3 regions of the Streptomyces sp. NPDC055966 genome follow, and region 1 is predicted to be linked to each of the others. Evidence: riboswitches for the same ligand, from Rfam matches in the RefSeq annotation. Region 1 holds a riboswitch; each other region holds the start of a gene.

The links. A riboswitch is a leader RNA that binds a small molecule or an ion and turns the genes downstream of it on or off. The one in region 1 is predicted to bind cyclic di-AMP.
Positions count from the first base shown of each region.
Region 2: another riboswitch for cyclic di-AMP. It lies ahead of ACFC8N_RS07380 (transglycosylase family protein); the one in region 1 lies ahead of ACFC8N_RS06390 (M23 family metallopeptidase).
Region 3: another riboswitch for cyclic di-AMP. It lies ahead of ACFC8N_RS37325 (transglycosylase SLT domain-containing protein); the one in region 1 lies ahead of ACFC8N_RS06390 (M23 family metallopeptidase).

Region 1 covers NZ_JBHJYK010000002.1:466,891-476,947, reverse strand. Annotated here, with positions in the region: gene ACFC8N_RS06415 (citrate synthase/methylcitrate synthase) at 1-845, shown strand, start outside; gene ACFC8N_RS06410 (CobW family GTP-binding protein) at 912-1,982, shown strand; gene ACFC8N_RS06405 (DNA topoisomerase (ATP-hydrolyzing) subunit A) at 1,979-4,438, opposite strand; gene ACFC8N_RS06400 (pitrilysin family protein) at 4,732-6,126, shown strand; gene ACFC8N_RS06395 (pitrilysin family protein) at 6,144-7,514, shown strand; cyclic di-AMP (ydaO/yuaA leader) riboswitch at 7,725-7,887, shown strand; gene ACFC8N_RS06390 (M23 family metallopeptidase) at 7,900-8,640, shown strand; gene ACFC8N_RS06385 (GntR family transcriptional regulator) at 8,859-9,545, shown strand; gene ACFC8N_RS06380 (HPr family phosphocarrier protein) at 9,710-9,991, opposite strand.
Region 2 covers NZ_JBHJYK010000003.1:101,167-111,223, forward strand. Annotated here, with positions in the region: gene ACFC8N_RS07345 (cyclopropane-fatty-acyl-phospholipid synthase family protein) at 1-316, opposite strand, end outside; gene ACFC8N_RS07350 (NAD(P)/FAD-dependent oxidoreductase) at 519-1,895, opposite strand; gene ACFC8N_RS07355 (hypothetical protein) at 2,433-2,639, shown strand; gene ACFC8N_RS07360 (exopolyphosphatase) at 2,718-3,671, opposite strand; gene ACFC8N_RS07365 (DUF501 domain-containing protein) at 3,668-4,210, opposite strand; gene ACFC8N_RS07370 (septum formation initiator family protein) at 4,268-4,744, opposite strand; gene eno (phosphopyruvate hydratase) at 4,867-6,153, opposite strand; gene ACFC8N_RS07380 (transglycosylase family protein) at 6,490-7,206, opposite strand; cyclic di-AMP (ydaO/yuaA leader) riboswitch at 7,211-7,385, opposite strand; gene ACFC8N_RS07385 (transglycosylase family protein) at 7,568-8,671, opposite strand; gene ACFC8N_RS07390 (cytochrome P450) at 8,864-10,057, opposite strand, start outside.
Region 3 covers NZ_JBHJYK010000022.1:120,941-130,997, forward strand. Annotated here, with positions in the region: gene ACFC8N_RS37315 (outer membrane lipoprotein carrier protein LolA) at 1-421, opposite strand, end outside; gene ACFC8N_RS37320 (polyprenyl synthetase family protein) at 763-1,773, opposite strand; cyclic di-AMP (ydaO/yuaA leader) riboswitch at 2,388-2,568, shown strand; gene ACFC8N_RS37325 (transglycosylase SLT domain-containing protein) at 2,573-3,076, shown strand; gene ACFC8N_RS37330 (HAD family hydrolase) at 3,085-3,891, opposite strand; gene ACFC8N_RS37335 (FAD-dependent oxidoreductase) at 4,044-5,282, opposite strand; gene ACFC8N_RS37340 (ATP-grasp domain-containing protein) at 5,337-6,581, opposite strand; gene fahA (fumarylacetoacetase) at 6,887-8,104, shown strand; gene ACFC8N_RS37350 (M56 family metallopeptidase) at 8,805-9,743, shown strand; gene ACFC8N_RS37355 (GntR family transcriptional regulator) at 9,876-10,057, shown strand, end outside.

The DNA of each region.
Region 1 (10,057 bases):
TGCGCACGGCCCTGTCACTGCTGGGCGCGTCCCAGGGCATGCGGCCGGTGTACGACATCGACGCCGACCGGCGCCGCGCCGACACCCTGGCCGCCTGCGCGGCCGTACCCACCCTGCTCACCGCCCTGTACCGGCTCGGGCAGGGACTCGATCCGGTCGAGCCGCGCGAGGACCTCGCCCACGCGGCCAACTACCTGTACATGCTCACCGGTGAGGAACCCGAGCCTCGGCACGCCCGTGCGGTCGAGCAATACCTGATCTCCACCATTGACCATGGATTCAACCCGTCAACCTTCACCGCCCGGGTCATCGCCTCCACCGGCGCCGACGTGGTGGCCTGTCTGACCGGGGCCGTGGGTGCCCTGTCCGGGCCGCTGCACGGCGGCGCGCCCAGCCGGGCCCTGGACACCCTGGACGCCATCGGCACCCCGGACCGGATCGACTCCTGGATCCGCGCGCGGGTGCTCGGCGGCGACCGGATCATGGGGTTCGGGCACGCCGTCTACCGCACGGAGGACCCCCGTTCGCGGATGCTGCGGGAGATCGCCGAGAGCTTCGGCGGCCCGCGCGTCGCGTTCGCCGTGGAGGTCGAGCGGAAGGTCGAGGCGATCCTCGAAGAGCTGAAGCCCGGCCGCGAACTCCACACCAACGTCGAGTTCTACGCCGGCGTGGTCATGGAACTGTGCGGGCTGCCCCGCGAGATGTTCACCCCCACCTTCGCGGCGGCCAGGGTGGTGGGCTGGAGCGCCAACATCCTGGAACAGGCGGCCGATCCGAAGATCATCCGCCCCGTCGCCCGCTACGTCGGACCGGAGCCCCCGGTGGCGGTGCCGGTTCAGCCGTGAGCCCGGGCCCGGGGGCGCCGCTCTTATCCTGGACCGGCAGTCGGTCCACGTGAGAGAGGGCGCCCGTTGGGCAACAGCAGCACCCCGCAGCAGATCCCCGTCGTCGTGCTCGCCGGATTCCTCGGCTCCGGCAAGACCACGCTCCTCAACCACCTCCTGCACCGCAGCGGCGGCAGCCGGATCGGCGCGATCGTCAACGACTTCGGGGCCATCGAGATCGACGCGATGGCCGTCGCCGGTGCCCTCGGCGACTCGACCCTCTCGCTGGGCAACGGCTGCCTGTGCTGTGCCGTCGACGCGAGCGAGCTCGACGTCTACCTGAACCGGCTCGCCGCCCCCGGCGTCGGCATCGACGTGATCGTCATCGAGGCCAGTGGGCTCGCCGAGCCGCAGGAACTCGTGCGGATGGTGCTGGCCAGCGAGCACCCCGGGATCGTCTACGGCGGCCTGGTCGAGGTCGTGGACGCCGCCGAGTTCGACGACACCCGGGCCCGCCACCCCGAGGTCGACCGGCACCTGGCCCTCGCCGACCTCGTGGTGGTCAACAAGCTCGACCGGGCCGCGGACGGCGAGCGCGTGCTCGGCCTCGTACGGTCCCTCGCCGACCGAGCCGCCGTCGTCCCCGCCGCCTACGGCCGTATCGACCCGGAGTTCCTCTTCGACTGCAAGCCCAGCGAGGAGCGCATCGGGCAGCTGTCCTTCGACGACCTGCACGACCACACCGATGACGACGACCACACCGGTCATCTCCACACCGGCTACGACAGCCTGTCCTTCACCTCCGACCTGCCCATGGACCCGCGCGAGCTCATGCGGTTCCTCGACAGCCGGCCCGAGGGGCTGTACCGGATCAAGGGGTACGTCGACTTCGGGCCGTACGACACCCGCAACCGGTACGCCGTGCACGCCGTCGGCCGGTTCCTGCGCTTCTACCCCGAGCCCTGGACCGCGGCCGGCGACCGGCTCACCCAGCTCGTGCTGATCGGCTCCGGCATCGACACCGACGCTCTGGGCAAGGAGCTGGAGGCGGCCAGGAACGACGCCCCACACGCCGACGAACACGGCATGTGGGGCGTCCTGCGGTACGTCCAGGGACCGCAGGAGACGGGGGCCGGGCCGCAGGACCCGCCGGTCTAGAAGACCGGCCCCGCGACGACCGAGACCGTCATCGGCAGCGACGTGCCCGAGCCGTCCCGGCGCGGGTCCAGCTCCGGCAGCTCGGCCGGGGCGCCGGTCTTCTGGGCCGCGCGCGCGGGAACCGGGCCCGCCCAGGCCAGCGACAGGCAGTCCTCGCCCTTCAGGAACCGCTGGCAGCGCACGCCGCCCGTGGCCCGGCCCTTGCGCGGGTACTGGTCGAACGGGGTCAGCTTGGCCGTGGTCTGCACGGAGTCGTCCAGCGTGCCGCGCGAACCCGCCACCGTGAAGACCACCGCGTCGGCGGCCGGGTCGACCGCCGTGAAGGAGATCACCTTGGCGCCGTCGGCGACCTTGATGCCCGCCATACCGCCCGCCGGGCGGCCCTGCGGGCGCACGATGGACGCCTGGAAGCGCAGCAGCTGCGCGTCGTCCGTGATGAACACCAGGTCCTCGTCGCCGGTGCGCAGTTCCACCGCGCCGACGATCCGGTCGCCCTCCTTGAGCGTGATGACCTCCAACTCGTCCTTGTTGGACGGGTAGTCGGGCACCACGCGCTTGACGACACCCTGTTCCGTGCCGAGCGCGAGGCCCGGGGACGACTCGTCGAGCGTGGTCAGGCAGACCACCGTCTCGTCGTCCACCAGGGACACGAACTCCGCGAGCGGGGCGCCCCCGGCGAGGTTCGGCGCGGTCGCCGTCTGCGGCAGCTGGGGCAGGTCGACCACGTTGATCCGCAGCAGCCGGCCCGCCGAGGTCACCGCCCCGATCTCACCGCGTGCGGTCGCCGGCACCGCCGAGACGATCACGTCGTGCTTGACGCGCTTCGCGCCGGCCTCCTCCGGGAACGCCGCGTCGGCCGCCGCACGGGCCAGCAGACCGGTCGAGGACATCAGCACCCGGCACGGGTCGTCGGCCACCTGGAGCGGCACCGCGGCCACCGGGGCACCCGCGGACTCCAGCAGGACCGTGCGCCGGTCGGTGCCGAACTTCTTGGCCACGGCGGCCAGTTCGGCCGAGACCAGCTTGCGCAGCTCCGCGTCGGACTCCAGGATCCGGGTCAGCTCCTCGATCTCCGCGGTGAGCCTGTCCTTCTCCGCCTCCAGCTCGATGCGGTCGTACTTGGTGAGCCGGCGCAGCGGCGTGTCGAGGATGTACTGCGTCTGGATCTCGCTCAGCGAGAAGCGCTCCATCAGGCGCTGCTTGGCCTGCGCGGAGTTCTCGCTGGAGCGGATCAGCCGGATGACCTCGTCGATGTCGAGCAGCGCGGTCAGCAGACCCTCGACCAGGTGCAGCCGGTCGCGGCGCTTGGTGCGGCGGAACTCGCTGCGGCGCCGGACCACGTCGAAGCGGTGGTCGAGATAGACCTCCAGCAGCTCCTTCAGGCCCAGCGTGAGCGGCTGGCCGTCCACCAGCGCCACGTTGTTGATGCCGAAGGACTCCTCCATCGGGGTCAGCTTGTACAGCTGCTCCAGGATCGCCTCCGGCACGAAGCCGTTCTTGATCTCGATGACCAGGCGCAGGCCGTGCTCGCGGTCGGTGAGGTCCTTGACGTCGGCGATGCCCTGGACCTTCTTCGCGTTGACCAGGTCCTTGATCTTCGCGATGACCTTCTCGGGGCCGACCGTGAAGGGCAGTTCGGTGATGACCAGGCCCTTGCGGCGGGCCGTCACCGTCTCCACCGACACCGTGGCCCGGATCTTGAAGGTGCCGCGGCCCGTCGCGTACGCGTCCCGGATGCCGTCGAGGCCGACGATCCGGCCGCCGGTGGGCAGGTCCGGGCCCGGGACGTGCCGCATCAGCGCGTCCAGGTCGGCGTTCGGAGACCGGATCAGATGGCGGGCGGCCGCGATCACCTCGCCGAGGTTGTGCGGCGGCATGTTCGTCGCCATGCCGACCGCGATGCCCGAGGAGCCGTTGACCAGCAGGTTCGGGAAGGCGGCCGGCAGAGCCACCGGCTCCTGCTCCTGGCCGTCGTAGTTGGGCGCGAAGTCGACCGTGTCCTCGTCGATCGACTCGGTCATCAGGCTCGTCGCCTCGGCCATCCGGCACTCGGTGTACCGCATCGCGGCCGGCGGGTCGTCGTTGCCCAGCGAGCCGAAGTTGCCGTGGCCGTCGACGAGCGGCACGCGCATGGAGAACGGCTGGGCCATGCGCACCAGGGCGTCGTAGATCGACGCGTCGCCGTGCGGGTGCAGCTTGCCCATGACCTCGCCGACGACACGCGCGCACTTCACATAGGCGCGGTCGGGGCGCACGCCCATCTCGTTCATCTGGTACACGATCCGGCGGTGCACCGGCTTGAGGCCGTCACGGGCGTCCGGCAGGGCGCGCGAATAGATGACCGAGTACGCGTACTCGAGGTAGGAGCCACGCATCTCGTCCACGACGTCGATGTCGAGGATCTTCTCCTCGTACGAGTCGTCGGGCGGCGGGGTCTTCGTGCTGCGGCGGGCCATCCTGCCTGGCTCCTTGCTGAAGCGTTTGACGGATCTGACGCCGACCATTGTGGACCGAGGCACTGACAACCCGTGCCACGACCCGGTGTCCGCGGCCCCGTCGGCCGCCGGAAGCCGTCCCGGCACCCGCACCGGCACCCGCTCCGGTACCCGCCCGGAACGGTGTGCGCGATCCGCTGTGGGCGTACGGCCCGCGGGAACTTCGCCGAGGCCCCGCACGCTTTGCATACAGTGGCAGGCACGGCAGGAAAACCGCGGTTTGCACAACCGCCTCCGCTCGCGAAGGGACGTACATGCCCATGGGTCACACGACCACAGCCGAGGCAGGCTCCGGGGGCCTGACAGCGACCGAGCACCGCCTGGCCAACGGTCTGCGCGTGGTGCTCTCCGAGGACCACCTGACCCCGGTGGCGGCGGTCTGCCTCTGGTACGACGTCGGCTCCCGCCACGAAGTCAAGGGGCGTACCGGCCTGGCTCACCTTTTCGAGCACTTGATGTTCCAGGGCTCGGGACAGGTGAAGGGCAACGGCCACTTCGAACTGGTGCAGGGTGCCGGCGGCTCGCTGAACGGCACCACCAGCTTCGAGCGCACCAACTACTTCGAGACCATGCCCGCCCACCAGCTGGAGCTCGCGCTCTGGCTGGAGGCCGACCGCATGGGCTCGCTGCTGGCCGCCCTGGACGACGAGTCCATGGAGAACCAGCGGGACGTCGTCAAGAACGAGCGCCGCCAGCGCTACGACAACGTCCCCTACGGCACCGCCTTCGAGAAGCTGACCGCCCTCAGCTACCCGCAGGGCCACCCCTACCACCACACGCCGATCGGCTCGATGGCGGACCTGGACGCGGCCACCCTGGAGGACGCCCGCCAGTTCTTCCGCACCTACTACGCGCCGAACAACGCGGTGCTGTCCGTGGTCGGCGACATCGACCCCGTACGGACCCTCGCCTGGATCGAGAAGTACTTCGGCTCGATCCCCGCGCACGACGGCAAGCCCGCGCCCCGCGACGGCTCCCTGCCCGAGGTCATCGGCGAGCAGAAGCGCGAGGTCGTCGTCGAGGAGGTCCCGGCGCGCGCCCTGATGGCCGCCTACCGGCTGCCGGAGGACGGCACGCGCGCGTGCGACGCGGCCGACCTCGCCCTGACCGTCCTCGGCGGCGGCGAGTCCTCCCGCCTGTACAACCGGCTGGTGCGCCGCGACCGTACGGCCGTCGCGGCCGGCTTCGGCCTGCTGCGCCTCGCCGGCGCGCCCTCGATGGGCTGGCTGGACGTGAAGGCCTCCGGCGACGTCGAGGTGCCGGTCATCGAGGCCGCCATCGACGAGGAGCTCGCCCGGTTCGCCGAGGAGGGCCCGACGCCGGAGGAAATGGAGCGCGCCCAGGCCCAGTTGGAGCGCGAGTGGCTGGACCGGCTCGGCACGGTGGCGGGCCGCGCCGACGAACTGTGCCGGTTCGCCGTCCTGTTCGGCGACCCGCAGCTCGCCCTCACGGCTGTCCAGCGCGTCCTGGCGGTGACCGCCGAGGAGGTCCAGGAGGTCGCCAAGGCCCGCCTGCGCCCCGACAACCGCGCGGTCCTCGTCTACGAGCCGAAGTCCCCGGAAGCGGCCCCCGACGCCGACGTGCCCGAGGACCCGGAGCAGGAAGCGACCGTAGAGGCCGGCAACGAGAACGAGGAGACGGCCAAGTGACCGAGCAGCTCGCCAGCATGGACTTCCACCCTCAGCCGCGGCCCGGCGAGGCCAAGCCGTGGGCGTTCCCGGCCCCCGAGCGCGCGGCGCTCGACAACGGCCTGACGGTGCTGCGCTGCCACCGCCCCGGCCAGCAGGTCGTCGCCGTCGAGGTGCTGCTCGACGCGCCCCTGGACGCCGAGCCGGCCGGTCTGGACGGCGTCGCCACGATCATGGCGCGGGCCTTCTCCGAGGGCACCGACCAGCACTCCGCCGAGGAGTTCGCGGCCGAGCTGGAGCGTGCGGGCGCCACGCTCGACGCGCACGCCGACCACTCCGGTGTCCGCATCAGCCTGGAGGTGCCCGCCTCCCGCCTCGCCAAGGGCCTCGGCCTGCTCGCCGACGCCCTGCGCGCGCCCGCGTTCGCCGAGAGCGAGGTCGAACGGCTGGTCCGCAACCGCCTGGACGAGATCCCGCACGAGCTGGCCAACCCCACCCGCCGGGCCGCCAAGGAGCTGTCCAAGGAGCTGTTCCCGGCCACCTCGCGCATGTCGCGTCCGCGCCAGGGCACCGAGGAGACGGTCGAGAAGATCGACGCGGCCGCCGTACGCGCCTTCTACGACCGCCATGTGCGCCCCTCGACGGCCACCACGGTCGTGGTCGGCGACTTCACCGGCATCGACCTGGACGCCCTGCTCGGCGACACCCTGGGTGCCTGGAGCGGTACCCCGGGGCAGCCCCGGCCCGTGCCGGCCGTGAGCGCCGACGACACCGGCCGCGTGGTCATCGTGGACCGGCCCGGTGCGGTCCAGACGCAGCTGCTGATCGGCCGCGTGGGCCCCGACCGGCACGACCGCGTGTGGCCCGCGCAGGTGCTCGGCACGTACTGCCTGGGCGGCACCCTCACCTCCCGCCTGGACCGCGTCCTGCGCGAGGAGAAGGGCTACACCTACGGTGTGCGTGCCTTCGGCCAGGTCCTGCGGTCCGCCGCGGACGGCACGGGTGCCTCCCTGCTCGCCATCAGCGGCTCGGTGGACACGCCGAACACCGGTCCCGCGCTGGACGACCTGTGGAAGGTGCTGCGCACCCTCGCGGCGGAGGGACTGACCGACGCCGAGCGGGACGTGGCCGTCCAGAACCTCGTCGGGGTCGCGCCGCTCAAGTACGAGACGGCGGCGGCCGTCGCGAGCACGCTGGCCGACCAGGTCGAGCAGCATCTGCCCGACGACTTCCAGGCGACGCTGTACCGGCAGCTGGCCGCCACGGGCACGGTGGAGGCCACGGCCGCCGTCGTGAACGCCTTCCCGGTGGACGGCCTGGTGACCGTCCTCGTCGGTGACGCCTCGCAGATCAAGGCGCCGGTGGAGGCGCTCGGCATCGGCGAAGTCAGCGTGGTCGCGGCCGAGTAGGGCACGCACGCGTGGGGCCCTGACCGCCTACGGGCCGTCAGGGCCCCTCGTCGTTCCGCGCCCTTCCCCAGATGCCCGATTTGGGACGGAGGTTGCCTGTCTGCCCTGTGGGATGCGCTACAAAAGCCCGGTTCGGTTTGGGGACCGGCGGCAGGCCCGCCTAGCGTCGTCCGGGCTGTTCGTCAGGCAGTGCGCCGCACCCGCGGCACCGGACAGCCATCGCCGAGTCCCCGTACGGCGCGAGCCAGGGGAGCCGGGGACCCACAACGTCCCCTGGGGTGAATCGGACGCCCACGCGTGCGCGTGGGGGCCGTAGGAGACCTTCCTGCTCCGAACCCGTCAGCTAACCCGGTAGGCGAGAGGGAAGGAAAGGACCAGCCACTCCATGGCGTTCATGTGCGCCACCGGGAAGCACCGCAAGCCCGGCCGGGTCACGCGCACCGCCGCTCAGGCGGCCGGCGTCGCGGCCCTCACCACCGGTGTCATCGGCACCCTCGCGGCCTCCCCCGCGTCCGCCGCCCAGAACTCCGTCGAGCAGACCGGCCTCACCCCGGTGATCAGCGTGGGCGACGACATCGCCGAGCAGATCGACGCGCAGGCAGCCGCCCAGCGGCAGGCCGCCGCGCAGAAGGCGGCCGAGGAGGCCGCGGCCCGGCGGGCCCAGGAGATCCACGAGACCAAGGCCCGCGCCGCACGCGAGGCGGAGCGCGAGCGGCTGAACCGCTTCGTCGCCCCGATCGCGGACTCGTACGTCTCCACGGGCTACAAGGCCAGCAGTTCCCTGTGGTCCTCCGGTTCCCACACCGGCATCGACTTCCACGCGGCCAGCGGCACGCCCGTCCACGCGGTCGGCTCCGGCACCGTCGTCTCCACCGGCTGGGGCGGCGCGTACGGCAACCAGATCGTGATCCGGATGGCCGACGGCATGTACACCCAGTACGGCCACCTGTCGTCCCTCGGCGTCACGGTGGGCCAACAGGTCACCCCGGGCGAGCAGATAGGCCTGTCCGGCGCGACCGGCAACGTCACCGGACCGCACCTGCACTTCGAGGCCCGTACGACCCCCGACTACGGCTCGGACGTCGACCCGGTCGCCTATCTCCGCGAGCACGGCGTGAACGTCTGACGCGCACGGCGCACGAGACACGGCATCCGAAGCCCCGGCTCACCGAGCCGGGGCTTTCGTCGTTTTTCCACGGTGTCCTCGGTGCGCTTACGGGAGTCGCTGTCCAAAAAATATCCATGGATTCCGGCCCGCCGTCGGAAATTCTGGCTCATTGCAATAGAGTCACGGAACACGCGTCCATCGTCGACGTGTCACGGGGATTAAGGCGGAGGTCGGTCATGCGTATTCCGGCGCACTCGGTATGCACAGCGATCCGGGACGACATCGTCGCCGGTGTCCACGAGCGCGGCAGCCGCCTCACCGAGGAAGTCCTGGCCCGCCGCTACGGCGTCTCGCGCGTCCCCGTCCGCGAGGCCCTGCGCACGCTGGAGGCGGAGGGCTTCGTGGTGACGCGCCGGCACGCGGGCGCGTGCGTGGCCGAGCCGACCGAGCAGGAGGCGGCCGACCTGCTGGAGATGCGGATGCTCCTGGAGCCGCTCGGCGCCGCCCGAGCCGCGCAGCGGCGCACGGAGGCACATCTGAAGGTGCTGCGCGGCCTGGTCAGACTGGGCCAGGAGCGGGCCAGGCGGGGCAGCAGCGAGGATCTTCGGTCACTGGGCGGCTGGTTCCACGAGACGCTCGCCCAGGCCTGCGCGAGCCCCTCGCTGACCTCGATGCTGACCCAGTTGCGCCACAAGATCGCCTGGATGTACGCGGTGGAGGCGCTGCCGACCCCGGTCGAGTCCTGGGCGGAGCACGGCGCGATCGTGGACGCGGTGGCGCGCGGCGACGGCGAGCGCGCGCGGGCGCTCACGGCTCTGCACGGCGAGCGCGCGACGGCCGCGCACCGGCTTCGCTTTTCTGCCGGCGGCGAGGGTGTGAGGACTTCGCAACACGCCGTAAACATGACCGGCCTGCGTCATTAACACGAGCGCCGTATACAAAGAAGAGTAATTCGGTGGCGGTGTATTCTTGCTGCCTGAATTCAGGTGTGTTCACGCATTGTGGAAGACCGTGCCAAACGGCGAAGCCGCGCCGCCCCGGAAAGGGCGACGCGGCTTCGGTGTTCCGTGTTCCGGGCGGGGCCGGATCAGACGGTCTCGGGCAGCTCCTCCAGGCCCTCGGAGACCAGCTTGGCCAGACGCTCCAGGGCGATGTCCGCGCCCTCGGCGTCGGAGGCGAGGACGATCTCCTCGCCACCCTGGGCGCCCAGACCCAGGACGGCCAGCATGGAGGCCGCGTTGACGGGGTTGCCGTCAGCCTTGGCGATCGTCACCGGGACGCCTGCGGCCGTGGCGGCTCGGACGAAGATGGAGGCGGGGCGGGCGTGGAGGCCCTCGGCCCAGCCGACGTTGACGCGGCGCTCAGCCATGTGTTGCTGCCCTTCGGTGTTCAGGGTTGTCTAGACCAGTTTCCCATATCGCGAAGCGTGTCCGGA
Region 2 (10,057 bases), on a different contig from region 1:
GTACGCCGGGGTCGCGCAGGGCCTGGCGGAGGGTGCGGTCGTCCTCGCCGCGCTCCCACACCAGGGACGCCATCGCGTCCAGCGCGGTGTACAGGTCGCCCTCGACGTCCAGGTCGCCGGCGACCCAGGCGCGGGCGAGGCCCAGTTCGCCCGGTTTGAACAGGATGCGGCGCAGGGCTCGGCGGTTGCGCACGACCAGCGCCGGCGCGCCCGGCGGCCCGGCCTGCGATCCGTCCCAGGCCCGGATCCGTACCGGGAGCGGAACTCCCAGCATCTGCTCGGCAAGACGACTCAGCCGCGACGCGGCGTCGGCCATGGCGCACACCTCCAAGACGACGATCCCGGATGCCGGTTACCACGTAAACACCACGACGGCCTCGGTGCAGTCCCGCAAAGGAGTTACGACTGGGCAAAACCGCTGTAGCGGCCACGTAGTTTCCGGGTCCCGGGAATGCCGAAGGACCTCCCGCACCACGGATGGCGGGAGGCCCTTCGGGTTGTGCTCAGGTGACGCGAGGTCAGGAGGCCTTGGCCTTCTCCTCGGTCTTGGCGGCGACCGGAGCCGGCTTGGCCGCCTCGTAGAACTCCTCGCGCGGGTTCTCCATCGCGCCGAGGGAGACGACCTCGCGCTTGAGGAACATGCCGAGGGTCCAGTCGGCGAAGACGCGGATCTTGCGGTTGAAGGTCGGCATCGCCATGCCGTGGTAGCCACGGTGCATGTACCAGGCGAGGCGGCCCTTGAGCTTGATCTTCATCTTGCCCATGACGATCATCGCCACGCCCTTGTGCAGGCCGAGACCGGCGACCGCACCCTTGTTGGCGTGCTCGTACTCCTTCTGCGGGAAGCCCCGCATACCGGAGACCACGTTGTCGCCGAGGACCTTCGCCTGGCGCAGCGCGTGCTGGGCGTTCGGCGGGCACCAGGCGTTCTCGTTGCCCGCCTTGCGGCCGACGAGGTCCGGGACCTGCGCGTTGTCGCCGGCGGCCCAGATGTAGTCCGTGCCCTTGACCTGGAGGGTCGGCTCGCAGTCCACGTGGCCGCGCGGGCCGAGGGGCAGACCGAAGCGGGACAGGGCCGGGTTCGGCTTGACGCCGGCGGTCCAGACGATCGTGTTGGAGTCGACCTCAAGGCCGTTCTTCAGCACGACGTGGCCGTCGACGCAGGAGTCCATGGAGGTGGAGAGGTAGATCTCCACGCCCCGGCTCTCCAGGTGCTCCTTGCCGTACTGGCCGAGCTTCGGGCCGACCTCGGGAAGGATCTTGTCGGCGGCGTCGACGAGGACGAACCGCATGTCCTCACGGGAGACGTTCTTGTAGTACTTGGCCGCGTCCCGGGCCATGTCCTCGACCTCGCCGATGGTCTCCGCACCCGCGAAGCCACCGCCGATGAAGACGAAGGTGAGCGCCTTGCGGCGGATCTCCTCGTCGGTCGTGGAGTCGGCCTTGTCCAGCTGCTCCAGCACGTGGTTGCGCAGACCGATGGACTCCTCGATGCCCTTCATGCCGATGCCCTGCTCGGCGAGGCCGGGGATCGGGAAGGTGCGGGAGACCGCGCCCATCGCGATGACGAGGTAGTCGAAGGGCAGCTCGTACGCCTCGCCCACCAGCGGGGCGATCGTGGCGACCTTGCGGTCCTGGTCGATGGTGGTGACCCGGCCGGTGAGGACCTCCGCCTTCGGCAGCACGCGTCGCAGCGGGACGACGACGTGGCGAGGGGAGATGTTGCCGGCGGCGGCTTCGGGGAGGAAGGGCTGGTAGGTCATGTACGACCGGGGGTCGACGACCGTGACGGTCGCCTCTCCGAAGCGCATCTTCTTGAGAATGCGCCGAGCTGCGTACAGGCCTACGTACCCACCGCCTACTACGAGGATCCTGGGACGCTCCGTGGTGCTCATGGCATCGAGTATCCACCCGCTCCCCGGGGGGTGCTCGTGCGCCCCTTCACAAGCTTCTACAGTGCCCGTGCTACACTCCGCGGCTCGCGTGACACAGGTCATGACGGGCGAGGGGAACCGCGGCAGCCCGATGTCCGTTGTCAAGGCCGCGTGAGCTGCCCCTCCGGGTCACGACCGGGGGTGCGAGCCGGTCGGAACACCCCCCTCGGCACGCGATCCGAAGGTGTCGTACGACCCCCATCTGAACACGTTCAAAGGGCTCTTCGGCCCCCGAAAGGCCCAACAGGACCCCTTGCGCGCCCCGACCGGGCCCAATTCCTTGTGAAGAACTTCACGAAGTTTTCCGACGGCACGTCACCGAGGGGCCCGGAAGACCCCCGGGAAGCCGCTCAAACGTTATCCGACCTGCTCAGCAGAAGGCTACCGGGGAGTAATAAAAGAGAGCCGCGCAACAGCGCGTCACCCGGTCGCCCGGCCGTTCACCCGTCAGCCACGCACCGCGCGAGAGCCGGCCGAAGCTCCCCTAGCGTGCCAAACATGAACACTTCACCGAAGGCCTCCCGTAAGGCCGCCAAACGTATAAGCGCGATCAGCGCGGTCCTGGGTGTCGCACTCGCCGCGGGGACGGCGACGGCCGCATCCGCCGTGGCGGCGACACCCGCCTCCCACCTCACCACCGTCCAGGCGGCCGCCCCGGCCGGCGGGCACGGATGCCACGCTCTCATCGGCATCCTCTGCGCCTGACGGTCATCCCCCGTGACCGAGGCGACGGCCCTGGTTCCTCCCCCTGCGGAACCGGGGCCGCTCCGCGTCACCGCGGCACTAGCGAAGCTCCTCCGCCACCGCCCACGCGATGCCGTCGAGGATGTCGTGCTCGCTCACCACGACCTCCCCGGCGCCGATCCGCTCCATGATCGCGAGCAGGACGAGGGCGCCCGCGCCGATGACGTCGACCCGGCCCGGGTGCAGGGACGGGATCGCGGCGCGCTCGGCGTGCGTGGAGCGCAGCAGCGACTCGGTGATCTCGCGGACGCGGTCGTAGGAGACCCGGGAGTGGTGGATGAGCGCGGAGTCGTACTCCGGCAGGTCCTGGGCGATGGCCGAGACGCTGGTGACGGACCCGGCGAGACCCACCAGGGTGTGCGCCTCGCGCAGCGGGACGCTCTGTTCGGCGAGGTCCAGGGCGGCCTCGATGTCGGCCCTCATGGCGGCGATCCGGGCCGCGGAGGGCGGGTCGGAGACCTCGCCGCCGTGCACCAGGTGCCGCTCCGTCATCCGCACACAGCCGACGTCGACCGAGCGCGCGGCCCGCACGTGCTCCTCGCCGACGACGAACTCGGTGGAGCCGCCGCCGATGTCCACGACCAGGTACGGCCGGGCCAGGTCGGCGCGGCCGGTCAGCTCCTTCGTGGCACCGGTGAAGGAGAACTCGGCCTCCTGGTCGCCGGTGATCACCTCCGGTTCGACCCCGAGGATGTCCAGCACACCGCGCACGAACTCGTCGCGGTTCTCGGCGTCGCGGGAGGCGGAGGTGGCGACGAAGCGGAGCTTCTCGGCGCCGTGCTCCTTGATGATCGCGGCGTACTCGCGGCAGGCCGCGAAGGTCCGCTCCAGCGCCTCGGGCGCGAGCCGCCCGGTGCGGTCGACGCCCTGGCCGAGCCGCACGATGGTCATCCGGCGGTCCAGGTCGACCAGTTCACCCGTGGCCGGGTCGCAGTCCGCGACCAGCAGCCGGATGGAGTTGGTCCCGCAGTCGATGGCGGCGACACGCGTCACTTCTCGTCCCCCTCGGTGGTGGCCTCGGTGGGCGTCACGCACGCGCCCTTGCGCCACCACTCCGGCAGCATCGCCAGCGCCTCGTCGCCGAGCGGGTTCACGCCCGGGCCGGCGGCCAGCGAGTGGGCCACCAGGACGTGCAGGCACTTGACCCGGTCCGGCATGCCGCCCGCGCTCGGGAAGCCCTTCAGCTCCTCGATCTCGTCCCGGCGCCGGATGTAGTCCTCGTGCGCGGCCCGGTAGGCGGCGGCCAGTTCCGGGTCGGCCGCCAGGCGCTCGGTCATCTCCTTCATCACGCCGTTGGCCTCCAGCGTGCCGATGGCGGAGGACGCCTTCGGGCACGTCAGGTAGTACAGCGTCGGGAAGGGCGTGCCGTCGGGCAGCCGCGGCGCCGTCTCCACGACGTCCGGCTGGCCGCACGGGCAGCGGTGCGCGATGGCCCGCAGACCCCGCGGCGGGCGGCCCAGCTGCTGCTTGAAGGCCTCGACGTCCGCGTCGGTGGGCTCGGTGCGCGAAGTGGGCGGCGGAGGGGTTTCCATGACTGCTTTCAGAGCGGCTTTCTCAGAAGGGGCGGTGGATCGGGGCGTGCTGTCGGTTCACTGGTCGGAGGCGTCGGACTTGTCGACCCCGTCCCAGACGTTGGCGTACCAGGGCCGCTGGGCGGCCTTCAGGTCGGCGCGGGACTGCTTGGCCATACCGGGATCGACGACCGTGTACCCGGTCTCCCCCGGCATCACATAATGCAGCCGCCGCCGGATCTCCTGCTCGGCGTAGGCGTCGTCCTGCCAGCGTGCCTTGAGGTCGCGCAGCTGCTCGACGCGCTGCTCGGCCTGTTGCTTCTGGCGCTGGAGGTCGGAGATCTGCGCGCGCTGGGAGACGTACTGGCGCATCGGGTACGCGAGCGCGACGATCATCGTGCACAGCACCAGCACGAGCAGCGCCGCGCGCCCGGTGAGCCGGGAGCGGCGGGCCTGCCGCTTGGTCTGGGAGCGGTAGACCCGGGCCGCCGTCTGCTCGCCGAGCAGCCGCAGCCTGGTCGCGGTGGAGAAACGGTCCCGGTCCCTCGCGGCCATCTGGCTCTCGCCTCCCCTTGCGCTGTGCCTGGCACGCCTCACACGTGCGTACGTCCCCGGACACGGTACGGGACCGGTACGGGGACGTACGTACGACTGGCTAGGACTTACCTCTTAACGGCTCAGCCCTTGAAGCGCGGGAAGGCGGAGCGGCCCGCGTACACCGCGGCGTCGTCGAGGATCTCCTCGATGCGCAGCAGCTGGTTGTACTTGGCGACGCGCTCGGAGCGGGCCGGGGCGCCGGTCTTGATCTGGCCGCAGTTGGTGGCGACGGCCAGGTCGGCGATGGTGACGTCCTCGGTCTCGCCGGAGCGGTGCGACATCATGCACTTGAAGCCGCTGCGCTGGGCCAGCTCGACGGCGTCCAGGGTCTCGGTCAGCGAGCCGATCTGGTTGACCTTGACCAGCAGGGCGTTGGCGGTGCCCTCCTCGATGCCGCGGGCGAGGCGCTCGGGGTTGGTGACGAACAGGTCGTCGCCGACGAGCTGGACCTTGTCGCCGAGGCGGTCGGTGATGACCTTCCAGCCGGCCCAGTCGTCCTCGAACAGCGGGTCCTCGATGGAGACGAGCGGGTACGCGGAGACGAGCTCCTCGTAGTACTCCGTCATCTCGGCGGCGGAGCGCTCCTTGCCCTCGAAGAGGTACTTGCCGTCCTTGTAGAACTCGGAGGCGGCGACGTCGAGCGCGAGGGCGATCTGCTGGCCGGGGACGTAACCGGCCTCCTTGATCGCCTCCAGGATGAGGTCGAGGGCGGCGCGGTTCGACTCCAGGTTCGGGGCGAAGCCGCCCTCGTCGCCCAGGCCGGTGGACAGGCCCTTGGACTTCAGGACCTTCTTCAGCGTGTGGTAGACCTCCGCGCCCCAGCGCAGCGCCTCGGAGAAGGACTCCGCGCCGATCGGAGCGATCATGAACTCCTGGATGTCCACGTTGGAGTCCGCGTGCGAGCCGCCGTTGAGGATGTTCATCATCGGCACCGGCAGCAGGTGCGCGTTCGGGCCGCCCAGGTAGCGGAACAGCGGCAGGTCGCTGGCCTCGGAGGCGGCGTGGGCGACGGCGAGGGAGACGCCGAGGATGGCGTTGGCGCCGAGGGAGCCCTTGTTGTCGGTGGCGTCCAGGTCGAACATGGCCTGGTCGATCAGGCGCTGCTCGGTGGCGTCGTAGCCGACCAGCTCCGGGCCGATCTGCTCGATGACGGCGAGGACGGCCTTCTCGACGCCCTTGCCCTGGTAGCGGTTCGGGTCACCGTCGCGCAGCTCGATGGCCTCGAAGGCACCGGTCGAGGCGCCCGACGGAACGGCGGCACGACCCGTGCTGCCGTCGTCGAGGCCGACCTCGACCTCGACCGTGGGGTTGCCTCGGGAGTCCAGGATTTCCCGGGCTACGACGACGTCGATGGACGGCACGAGCATCTCCTTCTTGGATGTGACGCTGGAAGTGCGGGGCGGTGTGCCTTGCGGCTGCGCCGTGCGACTAGAGCCTAACCGTCTCCGGGGGATCGGCCCGCGACCGACCGCCCCGTGAACGCGGTGGGACATGCAGACGGTACCCATTGTTCACCCTCGGAACAAAGGGGGCTGTCGATGAGGCCCGGCTGAAGAGCGGGGAAACAGAAAGCCCCGTCCCGGCGCGTACGGGGGAACACGCGCCGGGACGGGGAGCCCGTGGGGACGGGGGTGACCCTCACGGGGTCCTCGGTGTGGGGGGTGGGGATGTGAGGGCGCTGTGCGTCCGGCCGGAGCCGGATGTCACTTCAGGTGCAGCTGCTGACCGGGGAAGATGAGGTCGGCGTTGTCGACGATGTCCTTGTTCAGCTGGAACAGCTTCTGCCAGCCGCCGGCGACGTGGTGCTTCTCGGCGATGGAGCTGAGGGTGTCGCCCTTGACGACCTTGTACTCGCCGTCGCCCTTCTTGACCTTCTTGCCGGTCGGGGTGGTGACGGTCTTGCTCGCCTTCGGGGCCGTGCGCTCGGTGGAGCGGGTGGCGGCCTGCTGGTCGGCGGAGCGGGTGGTGGCGCTGCCGGAGGAACCGCTGCCCGCCGAGCCGCTGCCGGTGGAGCCGGAGCCGGTGCTCGGGGCGGAGCCGTTGTACGGGGCGGAGGACAGGCCCGTGCCGCAGACCGGCCAGGCACCCTTGCCCTGCGAGGCGAGGACCTTCTCGGCGACGGCGATCTGCTGCGCCTTGGTGGCCTGGTTGGCGGTCGAGGCGTAGGCGGTGCCGCCGTACGCGGCCCAGGTGGAGGCGGAGAACTGGAGGCCGCCGTAGAAGCCGTTGCCGGTGCTGATGGACCAGTTGCCACCCGACTCGCACTGGGCGACCGCGTCCCACTCGGAGGCGGTGGCGGCGGAGGCGTTGCCGGCCGCCATCAGCGGGGCGGCGACGGCGGCACCGGTGACACCGGCCAGCGCGACGACGCGGACGGCCTTGGACGGACGACGGTGCTTGCCCTTGCCGGAAAACAGCATGGATCGATCCCCTCACCGACGCCTGCGAGGTGAGCTGTCGGGTTCGGGCCGGTTGAGTTGCCCGGCCGCACGCCCGCTGTCGCGGGCCTGCGGCTTCACCCCAAGCCGGATCCGGCGTCAACTGCCGGTTCCAGCGCCTACCTTGGGTCCCCCGCTCCTGCCTACGGCGCTTGACGCGACGACTGTTCCCGGACGGCCGCTGGCAGGATTCGGCGTTGCGGCAGCCGGGGCTCGTGGTGACGAGCGGTCCTGACCGTAGACAGGCGATCGACGGAATTTCAAAGACGATCAGGGCTTCTGAGACTCATCCCACACTTTCGCCAAAACGGACATTAGCGATCAAGCGGGGCGCCAACTCGCCTTACTCCGCGTCCTTTTCGTTACCGACTTCCAGGGTCTGACCGGCGGTGATCTGGTTCGGGTCGGCCCCTATCACCTTCTTGTTGCCGTCATAGAGCGCGCGCCATCCGCCGTCGACACCGAGAGAGCCAGCGATGGAGGCGAGCGTGTCGCCCTCACGGACCGTATAGGTGTTCGTCCGGTGGCCCGCGTGGCGGCCCGAGGACGCGGCATCCTGACCGTTTGTCACGTTTTCGTCCGCACTTCCGCCGCGGTGACGTCCGCCACTGCTGAGCGCTCCCGTGTCGACGAGGCTCCAGGAACCGGTGCTCTGCGGGTAATTGTCCGACTCGTCGGTCCCGGGGGTGGCGCTGGGCGAGCTGTCGCCGCCCTGCGCGCCTCCGCCACCGGAGGACCCGATGGAGCCACCGGAACCGGATGTGCCCGCCTTGTCGCCCTTGTCGGACTTGTGGCTGCCTGCACCCTTGGAGCCGTGCGACGCGCCCGACTCCTTGCCACCCCCGTCACTCGCGCTCGGTCCGGGCGTGGCACCGGCATCCGAGGAAGCGTCCGCGCCGGAGCCGGACTTCGAGCCGGAGTGGGCGCCCGACCCGTCCCCGGAACCCGAGTCGGACCCGGACGAGTCCGACAGACCGGACGAGTCGGAACCGTTCGTCGATCCGGAGTCGCCACCCGAGCTCTTGCCGCTCCCGGAGTTCCCGACGCCCGTGTCGACCTCGACCGAACCCGAGTTGGAGGTCAGCCCGGCGGTCAGCGCGCACATGGTCCACGGCTTGGTGCCCTGGTCGGCGAGGATCTTCTCGGCGACGGCGATCTGCTGGTTGCGGCTGGCCTGGTCGGCGCTGTCGGCGTACTGCGTGCCGCCGTACTTGTCCCAGTCGTCCTGCGATATCTGGAGACCGCCGTAGTACCCGTTGCCGCTGTTCTGGCTCCAGGAGCCGCCGCTCTCGCACTCGGCGACCTTGTCCCACGTGGTGCCGTCGGCCGCGTGGGCGCTCGCGGCGCCGAGCAGCGGGATGGCGATGGCGGAGCCGGTCACGCCGGCCGCGACGAGGAGGGCCGGAGCCTGACGGGGGCGACGGTGACGACCGTTCCCGGTGAGCATGCGGAAGCCTTTCGTGCGACAGCAGGACCGGCGCGGCGGCGGACGGTGCCGGTCGCCACGCTGATGGGTGAACGTATCGGCACACGATCACTTGTCACAAGTTAATGCCGCGCAGATCACGTGAAGATCACAGGGTTGAATCCCTGTCATGTTTCGTTTCCCACGAGGCCGTTACGCCGGTTTCGCCCACCCCTACGACGCTTGTGCGGCAGCGGCGGTTCCCCCGCCGGCGGGGACCGGGGTGAACTCGACCGGCAGGGTGCGCAGCCCCCGCATGATGAGCCCGCCGCGCCAGCGCAGCTCGGCCGGATCAGCGGCGAGCCGCAGGTCGGGCAGCCGGGTGAACAGGGTGGCGAGCGCGCTCTGGCCCTCCAGGCGGGCGAGCGGCGCGCCGAGGCAGTAGTGGATGCCGTGGCCGTAGCCGAGGTGCTGGTTGTCCCGGCGGGAGAGGTCCAGCACGTCCGGCTCGGCGAACCGCTCCGGGTCCCGGTCGGCCGCCGCGAGCACCACGAGCACCGGGTCGCCGGGCGCGATGTCCTGCCCTCCGATGACGAGCGGCTCGGTGGCGAACCGCCAGGTGGCCAGCTCCACCGGGCCGTCGTAGCGCAGCAGTTCCTCGATACCGGTCTCCAGCAGGTCCCGCTCCCCGCGCGCCAGGGAGTCCTGGAGCCGCCGGCGCTGCCCGGGGTGGGTGAGCAGGGCGTAGGTGCCGTTGCCGATCAGGTTCACCGTGGTCTCGAAACCGGCGAACAGGAGGATGAAGGCCATGGCGGCGGCCTCGTTCTCGGTGAGGTGCTCGCCGTGGTCGGAGGCGCGGATGAGGCCGGAGATCAGGTCCTCGCCGGGCGCGGGCTCGGCGGGCAGCGCCTCGCGCTTCTTGTGGATCAGCTCGGCGAGGTAGCCGCGCATCTTCTTGACCGACCGCGCGACCCCGCCGCGCGGGCCTCCGCCGTGCCGGATCATCATCCCCGCCCAGTCCCGGAAGTCGTCCTGGTCCTCGCGCGGGACGCCGAGCATGTCGCAGATGGCGTAGATGGGCAGGGGGAAGGCGAACTCGTGGATGAGGTCGGCGGACCCCCTTTCCGCGAAGCGGTCGATGAGCTGGTCGGTCAGCTCCTGCACCCGGTGCGCGAACTCGGCGACACGGCGGGGTGTGAACGCCTTGCTGACCAGCCGGCGCAGCCGGGTGTGGTCCGGCGGGTCGATGTTCAGCAGATGTGTCATCAGCTCGGCCTTGCGCTCGCCGGGGATACCGGTCTTGCCCTTGGCGTGCGCGGGCTCGTCGTGATGGGCCGGGTTCTTGCTCAGCCGCTGGTCGGCGAGGGCCTGCCGGGCGTCGGCGTACCGCGTGACCAGCCACGCCTCGACCCCGCTGGGCAATCGCGT
Region 3 (10,057 bases), on a different contig from region 1:
AGATCTTCTGCTTGTCCGGGCCGTCGGCGGCGACGCGCAGCGTGTGCGTGCCGGAGACCAGCTCGGTGAGCTTGGCCTGCGGGTCGGCGGAGGAGCCGGCGCCGGCGCCCTTGCCGGCCCCGGAGGCCAGGCTGCTCTCCAGGCCGCCGAGGTTCGGCAGGCCGAGGTCGGTGCTGATCTTCACCGTGCCGGACAGCTGCTGCACGTCCGACTTGGCGATCTTGTCGATGAGCTGCTTCGCGGTGATCTTGGGCAGGTCCGGGTCGCCCGAGGCGGCGAGCGCCGGGACCAGCCCGATCGTGGCCGCCGCCACGCCCACCACCGCGACCGGGACCGCGTAACGCGCGGCCTTGCGGCGTCCGGCGTGCGGGTTCTCGTCCCGCGCGACGTCCACCGCGTCATCGGATTCGTACGGTGCCATGTGTGCCTTACCTCCGTCGTCGGCGGCGGCTTTCCTCACGCTGGTCCACCCTGAGCCGCCATTCTCACCCGAATCGGTGAGGAGTGGTGATGTCCGTGTTCCCCATCTCACCAAATCGGCCATGAGGAAGCGTCAGACCACGGAGCCAACTCCGTGTACGCCTGCGGTATGACACGTAGGGGCGGCGACCACCGGGACCCCTAGGGGCCGGGCCCGGTCGCACGGATGCCGAAGGGCGCCGTACGGCCGTGTGCCATATCGCGGACACGTCAGCCACTGTCAGCGGGGACGAGCCGGTAGGCCGTCGCGGGCCGGCACGCCGTCGTGGGTGGCCCGGGGCCTCAGCCCGCGCGGTGCACCACCGCGTCGCACAGCTCCACCAGAGCCGCCTTGGCGTCGCAGTCCCGCAGCGGCGACAGCGCGGCCCGGGCCTCCTCGGCATAACGCACGGTGTCGCGGCGGGCCTGCTCCAGCGCGGGGTGCGCGCGCAGCGCGGTCAGGGCCTCGGCGTGCCGGGCGTCGTCGGTGAGGTCGGAGTCCAACAGCTCGCACAGCGCGAGGTCCTCGGGCAGCCCCAGCCGGGCCGCGCGCTCGCGCAGCCGGAGTACGGGCAGCGTCGGGATGCCCTCGCGCAGGTCGGTGCCCGGGGTCTTGCCGGACTCGTGCGAGTCGGAGGCGATGTCCAGGACGTCGTCGGCGAGCTGGAAGGCGACGCCGAGCCGCTCGCCGTACTGGGTGAGGACGTCGACGACCGTCTCGTCGGCGCCCGACATCATCGCGCCGAACCGGCACGAGACCGCCACCAGCGAGCCGGTCTTGCCGCCGAGCACGTCCAGGTAGTGCTCGACCGGGTCGCGGCCGTCCGAGGGGCCCGCGGTCTCCAGGATCTGGCCCGTGACCAGCCGCTCGAACGCGAGGGCCTGCACCCGGACCGCCTCGGGCCCGAGGTCGGCGAGGATCTGGGAGGCACGGGCGAAGAGGAAGTCGCCGGTGAGGACCGCGACGGAGTTGCCCCAGCGGGTGTTGGCGCTGTCCACACCGCGCCGCACGGCCGCCTCGTCCATGACGTCGTCGTGGTACAGCGTGGCGAGGTGGGTCAGCTCCACGACGACGGCCGACGGCACGATGCCCGGCGCGTAGCGGTCGCCGAACTGCGCCGCGAGCATCACGAGCAGCGGCCGGAACCGCTTCCCGCCGGCCCGTACGAGGTGCTGCGCGGCCTCCGTGATGAACGGGACCTCGCTCTTGGTGGCCTCGAGCAAGCCTTCCTCGACAGCCGCCAATCCGGCCTGGACATCGGCTTCGAGAGCCTGGTCCCGCACGCTCAGCCCGAACGGCCCGACGACGGTCACGAGGGGTCTCCTGTCTGCTGGTGTCTGCTGGCGATTACACGGTTTGTCGATAGGTCGCTGCCATCACTCAAGTCAGCGTATCCGGTCCTGTTTCGATCACCGATAGCGCCCACCGGTCCGGCCCGGGCGCTATTGGATCATGGCCGCTTTGTTTTCGATCAGATGGTAAGAACGGACATTCATCGACTTAACAGGACACCTTGCGCTTTGTCGCGAACCGAGGGGCGAGCGGAGTAACGGCTCCACCCTCACCCGCGGGCCATCTCACACCCACCCCTCACCCCATCCCTCGCCCACCCCCCTTTCCACGTCCCCCTTCACGACCGGCGCCACTCCGAGCGCGAGTCCCTGAAATCCGCTATGTCCCCTTTATGACTATTTGATACTTCGTGAGTTGGGTCACGGACGCCCATGTCCGCACACCGGCCGCCGAACCGCCCGTTCTCCTTGCCCGGCGCGCGAGTTGAGGGTTGGCAACCGCAAAGGATCAAGCACCACATAGGGTGCAGTTCAAGGTCAAACAGGACGTTGTGTGATTCCGGCACTTGTTCCCGACATGTGCTCTCGCATACGTTCCGGCTCGCTGGGCGGACGCCGAATCCTGCCGCCGCCCGCACAACCATCCGCGAACTCATTCGTACGGCAGGAGCGGGGGACCCAGGTAAGTCGCCGGACCGGTCGGCACACGTCGCACCGGAACGGCTAGGGGTGAAGCCGCGCCTTCTCGCGAAGGCACGGCCGGGCACCTCCCCGCCCGAACCCGACAGCTCACCTCGCAGGCGCCGGAGAGGAACTCCCCATGTCTGCTGCCGCTCAGCACAGCCGTACCCGCACCAGCCGTCTCATGCGCACCCTCGCCGTCGCCGGCACCGGTGCCGCCGTCCTCGCGATGCCGCTCATCGGCGCCACCAGCGCCTCCGCCGCCACCAGCACGCCCTCGACGGCCGCCGCGACCACGTCCCTCGTCCACACGTCCGGGTACACGAACACCCTCGACGGCTGGATCCGCGAGTCCCTCTCGATCATGGCCCAGAAGGGCATCCCCGGCTCCTACAACGGCATCTTCCGCAACATCATGCGGGAGTCCTCCGGCAACCCGCTGGCCATCAACAACTGGGACTCCAACGCCGCCGCCGGCATCCCGTCCAAGGGCCTGCTCCAGGTCATCGACCCGACCTTCCGGGCCTACCACGTGACCGGCACCGCGTTCGACCCGTACGACCCGGTCGCGAACATCACCGCGGCCTGCAACTACGCCGCCGCGCGCTACGGCTCGATCGACAACGTCCACAGCGCGTACTGAGACACCGGTCAGCCGGTCGGAAACAGTCTTTCGAGGACGACGGCGACGCCGTCGTCCTCGTTCGACATGGTGATCTCGTCGGCCACCGCCTTCAGTTCGGGATGCGCGCCGGCCATGGCGACCCCGTGCCCGGCCCAGTCGAACATCGGGATGTCGTTGGGCATGTCCCCGAAGGCCAGCGCCTGTCGGGCACCGACGCCGAGCCGCTCCGCGGCGAGCGCCAGCCCGGTCGCCTTGGTCACCCCGGACGGCTGGAGCTCCACGGTCCCCGGCCCCGACATGGTGACCGTCGCGAGCGAACCCACCACCGCGCGCGCGACGGCCGCCAACTCGTCGTCGGACAGGGCGGCATGGCGCAGCAGCACCTTGCTGATGGGCTTGTGCCACAGGTCGTCGCGCCGGTCGACCCGCACCGAGGGCAGGGTCGGGTGCGGCATCCGGTAGCCGGGCTCGATGAGCGTGAGCCCGTCGACGCCGTCCTGGTCGACGGCCGCGTAGACCTGCCCCACCTCGGCCTCGATCTTGCCGAGCGCCTCCTCGGCCAGTTCCCGGTGCAGCCGGACCGACCAGAGCAGGCGCCCGCCCCCGGCGTCGTAGACCTGCGCGCCCTGTCCGCACACCGCGAGCCCCGCGCAGCCGAGGCGCGCGAGCAGCGGCCGTACCCGAGGGGCCGGACGGCCCGTCACCACCAGATGCCGGGCACCGGCCCGCGCCGCCCGCGCGAGCGCGGCGAGCGACCGGTCGGAGACCGTGTCGTCGCCCCGCAGCAGCGTGCCGTCCAGGTCAGTGGCGATCAGTGCGTATGCGGCTGCCATGATCAGAGAATACGGACGCGGGGCCTGTCCGACTCACCTTGCCGTACTGCGTACTTACGTGCTCATCACCCCCAAGTGGCGCCCGCCGTCGGCCTGATGACACTGTCGGGGTCCCCTGTATGCCGTCGCCGTCCCCGGATGCGGCCGCTTCGTCAGCCGTGGGCCGCCGCCAGGTGCTTCGCCAGTCGCGGCGAGGCGAACTCCGTGCCGCACACGAAGCGCATCACCGGGCCGTACGACGCCGCCGCCGGCAGGCCGGTGAAGTACAGGCCGGGGACGGAGGAGACGCAGCCGGGGCCGAGCCTCGGCGCGCCGCGGCTCACGGCCAGCCGGGTGCGCAGGCCGTGGCCGAGGAAGTCCATCGCCGCGATGTCGACGCGGTAGCCGGTGGCCGCGATGACGTGGTCGGCGGCGAGCCGTTCCACGCCGTCGGCAGGGGTCTGCCCGCGCGGGCCGGTTCGGGAGCGGGAGAACGTGCGGACGGTGAGGACGGGGCTGCCGTCCGACGCCTCCGCGCGGACGATCCGCTCGACTTCCTGCACCTGTACGGCGCTGTCGAACCGCTCGCGCAGCCACCAGGCGCCGAGCGGTCCGAGGACGCGGCGGACCAGGTAGTGACGGGCGGCCTCGGGCAGGTGGCGGTAGGGGTGCGGGTAGTAGCTGAGCGCCCACAGCGACCAGGCGCGGCCGAAGGGGGATGCGGGGCGCAGCCTCGGCTGCTCCCAGGGCGGGGCGCCGAAGGCGACCCGGCCGCGGCCGCGCGCGACCACGCGCACGCGTGCGCCGGCTTCGGCGGCGAGCGCGGCCGTCTCCAGCGCGGACTGGCCGGCGCCGACGACGATCAGCTCCCGGCCGGCGAACCGCCCGAGGTCGTGGTGCTGGGAGCTGTGCGAGAGCGGTCCGGTGGCGGAAGGCCCGTCGGGTGCCGCGCCCGCGAGTTCCGGCGGAAGGTGGGCGAGGCCGGACAGGCCGGTGGCGACGACGACCGCGCGCGCGGTGCACAGCTCTCCCGAGTCCAGCTTGAGTTCGAAGCCGCCGCGCGCGTCACGGTCGACGGACACGACCCGCACCCGCTCCAGGCCGGGCAGCAGCTTCTGCTGGAACCACTCGCCGTAGGCGACGAAGGTCTCCACCGGGATGATGTCCTCGTCAGCCACCAGGCGGCGGATGCCGGCCGCGTCGCAGTAGTCGGCGAGGGTGTGGCCGGGCTGCGGGCAGTCCAGGCTCGACGCGGCGGGTGTCGACTTCAGGAGCATGCCCTCGGGCATGTGGGCGCGCCAGCTGACCATGGGGTCGCCGAAGACGCGGACAGGGATGCCGCGCGCGCGGAGATGGGCGGCGGTGGACAGGCCGAACGGCCCGGCCCCGATGACTGCAACCGGTCGAGTCACGAAGTCCCTCCCCAGGACACGGTGCGCCACTCTTGCTCGTCTTGGTGGCTTGGCCTACTTCGTGGAGGTGTTGCCGCCGCGGCGGTTGGTCCGCCACAGCTGATACAGGTGCTTCGCGCCCGGGCGCACGAAGCGGGCGAGCATCGTGAGGAACGGCAGCGGGTCGTCACCCGCGAACCAGGCCAGCTCCGTCCCGCTCGCCTTCGCCGGTGCGTGCGGCGTCGTGTAGCCGCTGCGGCGGTAGGCGAGGAGGGCGGGCAGGTCGATGTTCTCCACGACGTAGCGGTGGCCGGCGCGCTGTTCCCCCTCCGGTACGGCGCGGCCGGTCAGGTGCAGGTGCAGGGCGCGGACCACGTCCACCCCCGACTCGTTCTCGAAGAGCCGGAACTGGGCGCCCATGCGGGGGTTGAAGTCCAGGAGTTTGTACTGTCCGTCGCGCCGGTCGAAGCGCAGGTCGAGGTCGATGATGCCGCTGAAGCCGATCTGTTTGATGAAACGCGCGGCGAGGTCGGCGAGTTCCGGGTTGTCGACGACGTAGGCGTTCGCCGTCATCCCGGCGTGCGGCGGCCACGAGCGGACCTTGACGCCGGTGAACAGCGTGAGCGGGGTGGAGTCGGGGCCGAAGCAGGCGTGCACGATCCAGTCCTCGGCCTCCTCGCGCGGGAGGTACTCCTGGAGGATCACGCCCGGCTCGTCGCCCCAGTCGCGGGCCAGGGCGAGCAGGCCCTCCCGGGTGGCGATCCGTGTGGTGCCGTTCACGGCGGGCCGGCGCCGCCGTACGAACGCCTCGCGGTTCTTGGCCACCACCGGGAAGCGGGCCGTGTCCGCGAAGGCGACGATGTCGTCGTACGACTCCGGGAACGCGGCCGACGGGCTGGCGATGCCGTGCTCGACGCACAGTTCGTGCAGTCCCTGTTTGCTGGCGAGCCGGCGCGGCAGCCCCGGCTCGACCCTCGGGAAGAGAAAAGATCCGGCCAGCTCGTCCTGGTGCTCGGCGATCAGGACGGCGGCCTCTTCGTCGGTCGGTATCAGGACGGTCGGGCGGCCGATGCGACGGCCGACGCGCAGCAGCCCGTCGACCAGGTGGCTCGGGTCCTCCGCGCCGGTCGTCGGCCACACGAACGCCTTCTTCAGATAGCGCGAGGACGCCGCCGGCGTGTACGGATCCTCGGTGATGGCGTACATGGGCACGCCGAGGCGGCCCAGACTGCGAATGGCGCCGACACCGCCGTGGTGCAGCGGATAATCGCCGAACTTGACGATCAGCCCCGGCACGTCACGGTCGGCCTCGAACGGCACACTGACGGCGTCTCCGGCCACGGGTCCCCCCACGTGTCCCCCCAAACGGAACGGATCCAGCCCGTCCGTGTCCCCAAAGGACGCTAAGCCGGAATTGCCCACTCCGACAAGGCCTATTCGGAGCCTATTCGGACATTGCGAACCCTTTAGGTATCGTGCGGGCAACCTTCGGGGCACCTGGCGGGACGTGCACCGGGGCACGCCTCGGGGCTCTGCCCAAGACATGCGTCACGGCCGTAACGTGTGGCGCGACCACATGGAACGCATCGCCATGCATGGCCCGGATGAGAGTGAGGCAGCACCCCATGCCCCCCTTCGACGTCCCCGAGGGCGACCCCTTCGGCCCGCACAACCTTCCCTATGGCGTGTTCTCGCCCTCCGGCAGCACGGAGCGGAGGGTCGGCGTCCGGCTCGGGGACCACGTCCTCGACGCGGGCGCGGCGGCCGCCGCCCTCGGCTCACCGCACCAGGCGCTGCTCGCCCGCCCCACCCTCAACGCCCTCATGGGCGCCGGCCGCGCGACGTGGTCGGAGGTACGGGACGCCGTCACGGCCTGGGTCACGGACCCCGCGCACCGCGAGGCCGTGGAACCGCTGTTCCGCCCCTTGTCCGAGGTGACCCTGCACCTGCCCTTCGAGGTCGCGGACTACGTCGACTTCTACGCCTCGGAGAACCACGCGAGGAACGTCGGCCAGATCTTCCGCCCGGACGCCGCGGACTCCCTCACTCCCAACTGGAAGCATCTGCCGATCGGTTACCACGGCCGCTCCGGCACGGTCGTCGTCTCGGGCACGGACGTCGTACGGCCCTCGGGGCAGCGCAAGGGCCCGGACGACCCGGTGCCCGTGTTCGGCCCGTCGGTCCGGCTGGACATCGAGGCCGAGGTCGGCTTCGTCGTGGGCGTCCCGTCCGCACTGGGCAGCCCGGTCGCACTCGGCGACTTCCGGGAGCACGTCTTCGGCCTCTGCCTGCTGAACGACTGGTCCGCGCGGGACATCCAGGCCTGGGAGTACGTCCCCCTCGGCCCGTTCCTCGGCAAGTCCTTCGCCACCTCGGTGTCCGCATGGATCACCCCGCTGGACGCGCTGGAGCACGCGCGCGTGGCCGCACCGGAGCGCACGCACCCCCTGCTGCCCTATCTGGACGACGCGGCGCCGGGCATCGAGCCGGGCGGCTACGACCTGCGGATCTCCGTCGCGATCAACGGCCATGTGGTCTCCGAGCCGCCGTTCTCGACCATGTACTGGACCGCTGCCCAGCAACTCGCCCACATGACGGTGAACGGCGCCTCGCTGCGCACCGGCGACCTGTACGGCTCGGGCACGGTGAGCGGTCCCGAGGAACGCCAGCGCGGCTCCCTCCTGGAGCTGACCTGGAACGGCCGCGAGCCCCTCGAACTCCCCGACGGCAAGCGGGCCTTCCTGGAGGACGGCGACGTGGTGACGCTGTCCGCGTGGGCCCCCGGCCCGGACGGACGCCGGGTCGGGCTGGGGGAGGTCAGCGGCCGCGTCGTATCGGCGTGAGCCACGCGGTCGCCACGCGCGCGCGTGCGTGCGTGGCGGCGCGTGCCGGCGACGTCCGGCGCGGCGGCCCCGCCGGACGGCCTGGACCGGCCGGGCCGCCAACCGACCGTGACCTGCGACGGGACCGCGGGCACCGTGTCCACCGCGGTCCCGGTGCCGCTGTCCCCGGTCGCGCTGGTGACTTCGGACGGATCCGCGCCCGGCTCGCCGCCCGGGCTGGCAGCGGGCGACCGCCGGAGGGCGAACGACTGCCGACGCTACGGCGGCGGGCCCCATGGCGCGCGCGTGCCGCGAGCCGGAGGCGGCGTCGCTGGTCCGCACCCGGCGCGGCGCGGGGACGCCGGTCGCTCCACCGCCGCCGGGCGCCCGACACCGCGAGACGGCGGAACTCGCCGACGGTACGAGGGACTTCGCGGCCTGGACGCCCGCGCCGGGATTCGGGCCGGACGACGTGCTGGAGGCGGTGCGGCGGGCCGTGCGGAAGCGGGAGACGCAGGGCTTCCGCCCCCGGAGGCCGGCCGAGCCGGACGCGACGGAACGATGCGGCAGGGAGCGCGGGACAGATCACTGCCGAGACCTGCCTCTCACCGCTCCTCCCCGGCATACTGGGCGGACAACGCACCATGCGACGCGCCCCCGGCCCATCGCCCCGCACCACCCGCACCCGCGCCCCTCTCCGACCAGGAACCGGAGCCCCGGCATGACCGTCTGCCTGCTCCTGCTGAGCGTCGTCGCCCTGACGTCCGCGCTGCCGGCACCGCGCGCGCTGACCCGTGCCGCCTGGCCCGAGCGGGAACCCGTGGTCGCGCTGTGGGTGTGGCAGTGCCTGGTCGCCACCGTCCTGTTGTGCTGTCTGGCCGCGCTGGTCCTGGGCACGGCGGCCGTCTTCCACACCGTCCGCGACCGCGTGTTCGCCCCCGCGCCGCCCTCCGTCACCGCCGCGTACGACCTGTCCGCCACACCGGTGTGGGCCACCGCCCTCACCCTGCTGCTGGCCTGCGGGGCCGCGTGGACGACGGCGATGCTGGCCCGGGAGATCGTCGAGGCCCGCCGCAGCCGCGGCCAGGCTCGCGCACAACTGCGCGAACGAGCCCCCGACCTGCCGGCCGGACTGCCTGCGGCGCGGGGCCCGATGCTCGTGCTGGAGGACGAGTACCCGGACGCCTGGTGGATGCCGGGCCACCCGCCACAGCTGGTCGTCACCACGGGCGCGCTGCAACGCCTCACCGACCATCAGCTGGACGCCGTCCTCACACACGAACGCGGGCACGCGCGTGCCCACCACGACTGGCTGCTGCACCTGTCCACCGCGCTCGCCACGGGCTTCCCGCGCGTGCCGCTCTTCGCCCACTTCTGCGACCAGACGCACCGCCTGGTCGAGCTGGCCGCCGACGACACGGCGTCCCGCCGCTGCGGACACCTCACCACGGCCCTCGCGCTGATCGAGCTGAACCAGCATCGGGGTGTCCTCTCCTGCGACTCCAGCCGCCGCCTGCTGGGCGAGCGCGTGGACCGCCTCCTGGAGCCCCCGCCGCGGCTGCTGCGCCGACACCGGGCCCTGACGACGACGGTGGCCGCCCTGGTGCCGCTGCTGCCCCTCCTGATCACGTTCGCCCCGGGGCTGACGGCGCTGTCCTGACAGGCCCGCCGGTGGCAGATCTTCCCGCCCGCTGAGCGAGAACCGCAGCTCAGCGGTGTATCCAACATCCCCTCACCTGGCGCAACACTGCGGCAACACGCCTTTCCCCACCACATCGGTATGGTTCCAGCCATGCCACCCACCGACCGCCCCCGCGACCACGCCGGTCAGGGCGCCGCGACCACCGTCGCAGCCCACCGCGCACGTCGCCGGCTGCGTGCGGACCGGGCCCGGCAGCTCGCCGACCTGCTGCGCCACCAGCTCCTCACCGGCGCCTTCCAGGACGGCCCCCTCCCCCACGAGTCGATCCTCGC